Linked DNA regions of Breoghania sp. L-A4. The protein of the gene in region 1 binds, or shares a complex with, the protein of each later gene. Links are inferred from orthologs where the notes say so. Each region holds a gene or a part of one and is shown on either strand. Other genes may lie near its edges.

Region 1 (3,316 bases):
CGTTTGCGCCGGCACCCGTACTGGCGGAGAACGCCGACGTCGGCGCGGCCTATGACATCTCCATCGCCGGCTTCGTGTTCGCAAAGGGCACGCTGTCGCTGGAGCTGCAGGGCGACGCCTATTCGGCGCGTGTCGGCATGCGTCCGTCTGGCCTGGCGCGCATCATTATTGCGGGAAAGAGCAATGCCTACGCCACCGGCTCGCTGCACGGCACCAGGGTGATGCCGGACCGCTACGACATGATTTCCGAGGAGAGCGAGCGGTCCTCGCGGGTCGCGATGGGCCTGTCCCGCGGCAACGTGCGCGACATTGCCACAAGCCCGCAACTCGCCAAGCGACCGGACCGGGTGCCGGTGACGCGCGTCCATCAGCGCGGCATCGTCGATCCGCTGAGCGCCATTCTGATGCCGGTGGCCAACGCCGGCCAGGCGCTGACGCCCAAGGGCTGCGACCGGCGCATTCCGATCTTCGACGGCTGGACGCGCTATGATGTGCAGCTGTCGTACAAGAGCACCCAGACGGTCAGCGGCCGCGGCTACGATGGCCCGGTGATCGTGTGCGGCGCGCGCTGGGTGCCGGTGGCGGGCCACCGCCCGGCCAAGAAGTCGGTAAAATACATGGCCGACAATCGCGACATCGAAATCTGGCTGGCGCCCATGGCGACCAGCGACGTGTTGCTGCCCTATCGGATCTCCATGCGCACGATGACCGGCGATCTGGTGGTCCAGGCCCGCAAGCTTGAGATCCGCACCGGGGAACGCAAGCACGCCAGCCGCTAGTACAATTTCCGGTTTTACGAAGGCGCGGGTGCATTTACGGGAAACCCGCGCCGCCATTCCATGAAATCAGGGCGCCTTGCCACCGCGGCTTGACAGATCGGCCCCTTGCGGCCAGTGTCGCGCCGCATCGCGTCCGGCCATTGGCCGCTCCGGCGAGTGAAACCGCTGGTGGCGCCCCGTTTCAGCCGATTTTCGGACAGATAGTGCGGCCGCGACCAGCCCATACGGCTTCCTGCCCGACGCACCATGGTCCGAATCCGCTCCGGAATCCGCCGGTTCAGGGCGCCCGAGACGGGCGCGCGAACCGGGATGGGGCGCGAACTGGAATACGACAGGGCACGGGCCCGATCAGACCTACCTCACGAGTGACCATTCTCATGCGCAGCTATCTTGAATTCGAAAAAGCGGTGGCCAATCTCGAGGGCAAGGTGCATGAGCTGCAAACGCTCACCAAGGAAGGCGAGACCGTCGACGTCGCCGGCGAGATCGCGCGGCTCGAGGCCAAGGCCAGCCAGGCGCTCGCTGAACTCTATGCGAAGCTGACGCCCTGGCAGAAGACGCTGGTGGCGCGCCATCCCGACCGTCCGCACATGAGCGACTATGTCAATCGCCTGGTGGAAGACTTCACGCCGCTGGCCGGCGACCGCAAGTTTGCGGAGGATCACGCGATCATCGCCGGCTTCGGGCGCTTTCGCGGCCGCTCCGTCGCCCTGATCGGCCAGGAAAAGGGCCATGACACGAAGAGCCGGCTGAAGCACAATTTCGGCATGGCGCGGCCCGAGGGCTACCGCAAGGCGGTGCGCATCATGGAACTGGCCGAGCGTTTTCAGATCCCCGTGGTTTCGCTCGTCGACACAGCCGGCGCCTATCCCGGCATCGGCGCCGAGGAACGCGGCCAGGCCGAGGCGATCGCCCGCTCCACCGCCGCGTGCCTGAAGGCGACCGTGCCCAATGTCGCGCTGGTCATCGGCGAGGGCGGATCCGGCGGCGCCATCGCGATCGCCGCGACCAATCACGTGATCATGCTGGAACACTCGATCTACAGCGTGATCTCGCCGGAAGGTGCGGCCTCCATTCTGTGGCGCGATTCGGCGCGTGCGCAGGACGCGGCCACCAACATGAAGATCACCGCCCAGGACCTGCTGAGGCTCGGCGTGGTCGACGAGATCGTCACCGAGCCCGTCGGCGGCGCGCATCGCGAGCCGGTGCAGGTGATCAGGGCGGCCGGTGACGCTATCGAGTCGGCGCTTGAGGGCTTTGACAATGTCGCGCCCGAGGAAATCCGCCAGCGGCGGCGTGAGAAATTCCTCGCGATCGGCCAGAAGACTTAGTCGGGGCGGATTCCTCCGAACCTGTCCGAAATCGCGGCATACTCCCGATCCCAAGCTGTTTTGCGCCCGGACGCTGACGAAGCGTGCGAGAAATCCGCGCGTGGTCATTGAATTGCCGAATTCCGGCTTGAGGAGAGGGGTGTCAAAATATAGCCTCGCCTTTGGCAAGAAATGCGAAAGGTTAACGGATTAGGCTGGTGACCGGTCAACCGGCGGCAAGCGCGCCGGACAGTCAGGGATAGTGCATGTCCGCGAACACATCGCGCAGCTTTGGGATCGGAGCCGGTTGGACCCGGCTTGCGGCGGCCTGTGCGCTGGCCGGCGTCGTCGCGGGATGCCAGCCTGACAGCCTTGGCTATGGACCCAAGCATCTGCAGCCGCTGAGCTACGCCATCAAGGCGGACATGAAGTCCAAGGACATGAGCCCGGGCGATCCGGTCCTGGTGCGGCTGTTCAAGGAAGAATCCGAGCTTGAGGTCTGGAAGCGGACGTCGAACGGCAAGTTCGCGCTGCTGAAGAGCTACCCGATCTGCAAATGGTCGGGAAAGCTGGGGCCGAAGTTCAAGGAAGGCGACCGCCAGGCGCCGGAAGGATTCTACACGATCCGCCCGGGCCAGATGAACCCCAACTCCTCCTATCACCTGTCGTTCAACCTCGGCTATCCCAATGCCTATGACCGCGCCTACGGCCGCACCGGCCAGCACCTGATGGTGCACGGCGCGTGCTCCTCGCGCGGCTGCTACGCGATGGAAGACGAGCAGATCCAGGAGATTTATTCGCTGGCGCGCGAATCGTTCCGCGGCGGTCAGCGCGACTTCCAGGTGGAGGCCTATCCGTTTCGCATGACGCCGGAAAACATGGCCCGGCACGCGGACAACGAGTTCATGCCCTTCTGGCGCATGCTCAAGGAAGGCTACGACCACTTCGAGGTGACGCGGCTGGTGCCCAAGGTCGATGTCTGCGGCAAGCGCTACGTGTTCGATGCGCAGCTCGAGAACGACCGCGACAAGTTCATCGCCGACAAGGAATGCCCGGCCTATCAGGTGCCCGCGCCGATCCAGCAGGCCGTTGCCGCCAAGCAGCGCCGTGACGACGAGAAGATGACGGTGCTGGTCGCGCAGGCAGAAGCCAAGCGGGCGCGCGAGGAAGCCTGGAAGAACGGCGACACGGCGCTCGCCAAGATCTTCGGCGGCAGCGCGGACGCCG
Region 2 (2,894 bases), 4.8 Mb from region 1 along the record:
TCCGCCGCCCCTGAACCGGCTGGATGAGAACCGCAGCATGACACAAACACGCATCGACCGCCGCTTCGCCGCATGTGCCGAGAAGGGCCGTCCCGCGTTGGTGACCTTCATCACCGCCGGCGATCCGGACACCGGCACATCGCTTGCGCTTCTCAAGGCGCTGCCCGCGGCCGGCGCCGATGTGATTGAACTCGGCATGCCGTTTTCCGACCCCATGGCCGAGGGCATTCCCATCCAGCGCGCCTCCCAGCGGGCACTGGCCGCCGGCCAGACCATGAAGAAGACGCTGGAAATGGTTCGCGCCTTCCGCGAGAGCGACGGCGACACGCCGATCGTCCTGATGGGCTACTACAATCCGATCTACTCCTACGGCAACGATGCCTTTCTCGCCGATGCCAAGGCCGCCGGCGTCGACGGGCTGATCATCGTTGATCTGCCGCCGGAGGAAGACGACGAACTCTGCGTGCCCGCGCTGAAGGCCGGACTGAATTTCATCCGCCTCGCCACCCCCACCACCGATGACGCCCGCCTTCCCGCCGTGCTCGCCAACACCTCCGGTTTCGTCTACTACGTGTCCATCACCGGCATCACCGGCACCGCCGCGCCCGATGCCGATCGGGTTGCCGTCGCCGTCAACCGCATCAAGGGCCACACCAGCCTGCCGATCGCTGTCGGCTTCGGCGTGAAGACCGCCGATCAGGCGCGCGAGATCGGCCGCAACGCCGACGGCGTCGTCGTCGGCTCCGCGCTCGTGGAGGCGGTGCGCAACAGCCTCGACTCGGACGGCCGCGCCACACAAACGACGGTTTCCGCCGTTACACAGCTTGTTGCCGAACTGAGCCGCGGCGTGCATGCCGCCCGTTCGGAAGCTGCCGAATAATCCGTTACCTGGGTAACGCGAAGAGACGGAACATCTGCCTTGAACTGGATCAACAGTGTCGTTCGGCCGAAACTTCAGAGCTTCCTGAACAAACGGGAATCGCCCGAGAACCTCTGGATCAAGTGCCCCGAGACCGGCGAAATGGTCTTCCACCGCGATCTGGAAGCCAACCAGTGGGTTGTGCCGACTTCCGGCCATCACATGCGCATTTCCGCGCGCCAGCGGCTGGAGTATTTCTTCGACGAGGGCACGTTCGAGACGCACCCCACGCCCGAGGTCGTCACTGATCCGCTGAAATTCCGCGACGAGCGCCGCTACGTCGACCGGCTGCGCGACGCCAAGGCGAAAACCGGCATGGAAGACGCCGTGCTGGTGGCCAGCGGCGCGGTGAAGGGCGATCCGTTCACCGTCGCCGTGCAGGATTTCAGTTTCATGGGCGGCTCGCTCGGCATGGCCGCCGGCGAGGCGATCATCACGGGGCTGAACATCGCGCGCGCGAACAGCACGCCCTTCGTGCTGTTCGCGGCCTCCGGCGGCGCGCGCATGCAGGAAGGCATCCTGTCGCTGATGCAGATGCCGCGCACCACGGTCGCCATCCAGCAGCTTCAGGAAGCCGGCCTGCCCTATATCGTGGTGCTGACGAACCCGACCACCGGCGGCGTCACGGCGTCCTACGCGATGCTGGGCGACATTCATATCTCCGAACCCGGCGCGCTGATCGGCTTCGCCGGGCCGCGCGTCATCGAGCAGACAATCCGGGAGAAACTGCCCGAGGGATTTCAGCGCGCCGAGTTCCTCCAGGAGCACGGCATGGTCGATCTGGTGGTGCATCGCCATGAGCTGGCCGAAACGATCGCGCGCATCTGCTCGGTTCTGATGAAGCGGCCCGCGCCTGGCGTGGCCGCGCCGGTCAAGACGCCTGCCGCAGATGCCGACGGGGCGGGCAATGCACCGCCCAAGGCGGACGCCACCGAAGCGCCTCGGACCTGAGGAAGGCGGCGTCTCCGACCATGGATCAAAGCACAGCCGTTCTGGAGCGCCTGCTGGGGCTCCACCCGAAAGAGATCGACCTGTCGCTGGACCGCTTGCAGCGGCTGCTGGATGCTCTGGGCAATCCCGAGCGCTCGCTGCCGCCGACGATTCACATCGCGGGCACCAACGGCAAGGGATCAACAACGGCCTTCATGCGGGCGATCCTGGAAGCCGACGGCAAAAGCGTCCATGTCTATACCTCACCGCATCTGGTGCGCTTTCACGAGCGGATTCGCCTTGGCCAACCCGGCGGCGGGCGGCTGGTCGCCGATGACGTTCTGAATGCGGCGCTGCTGCGCTGCGAATACGTCAATGATGGCGCGCAGATCACCTTTTTCGAGATCAGCACCGCGGTGGCGCTGTGTCTTTTCGCGGAACATCCGGCCGATGTGCTGTTGCTGGAAGTCGGACTGGGTGGCCGTTTCGATGCCACCAATGTGATCGAAAAGCCGATCGTCAGTGTCATCACCGCGATCTCCCTGGATCACGAACGCTTCCTCGGCAGCCGTCTGGAAGGCATAGCGCTGGAAAAGGCCGGCATCCTCAAGCGCGGCGCCCCGGCGGTGACCTCTCCCCAGGACGACGTGGTGCGCGCGGTCATCGAGGCGGAAGCAGAGGCGCTTGGCGCGCCGCTGGCCATCGGCGGCCAGGACTGGAGCGCGTTCGAGGAGCACGGCCGCCTGATCTATCAAGATGAGGGCGGACTTCTGGATCTGCCGTTGCCGAGACTGACCGGGCAGCACCAGGTCGTCAACGCGGGCACGGCCATCGCGGCGCTTCGCGCGGCCGGCGTCTGGCCCGGCATGAGCGCGACCGAACAGGGTCTGCGCACCGTATCCTGGCCCGCGCGCCTGCAGCGGCTGACGCATGGGCGGCTGTTCAAGCACGCGCCCGAGGGAGCCGATATCTGGCTCGACGGCGGCCACAACCCGGCCGCCGGCGTGGCCATCGCCAGCGCCATGGCGGACCTCGATGACCGGCT

The links. Proteins that work in one complex are often made in the same cells at the same time.
Region 2: the proteins of D1F64_RS22695 (region 1) and accD are in contact, whole or in part, in a solved structure (PDB 8UXZ), measured with the Escherichia coli proteins. The link is inferred for Breoghania sp. L-A4 from one-to-one orthologs.

The regions. Positions count from the first base shown.
Region 1 is NZ_CP031841.1:4,964,609-4,967,924, reverse strand. Bases 274-3,133 are described here. They hold D1F64_RS22695 (acetyl-CoA carboxylase carboxyltransferase subunit alpha), read left to right. Parts: upstream 274-1,156; coding sequence 1,157-2,110; downstream 2,111-3,133. Other genes in these bases: D1F64_RS22690 (murein L,D-transpeptidase family protein), read left to right, coding at 2,356-3,133; D1F64_RS22700 (DUF3108 domain-containing protein), read left to right, coding at 274-779. Also shown: more of D1F64_RS22700, read left to right, coding at 1-273; more of D1F64_RS22690, read left to right, coding at 3,134-3,316. UniProt on the Escherichia coli protein: Component of the acetyl coenzyme A carboxylase (ACC) complex. First, biotin carboxylase catalyzes the carboxylation of biotin on its carrier protein (BCCP) and then the CO(2) group is transferred by the carboxyltransferase to acetyl-CoA to form malonyl-CoA.
Region 2 is NZ_CP031841.1:210,955-213,848, reverse strand. It holds accD (acetyl-CoA carboxylase, carboxyltransferase subunit beta), read left to right. Parts: upstream 1-919; coding sequence 920-1,870; downstream 1,871-2,894. Other genes in the region: D1F64_RS01045 (folylpolyglutamate synthase/dihydrofolate synthase family protein), read left to right, coding at 1,891-2,894; trpA (tryptophan synthase subunit alpha), read left to right, coding at 38-880.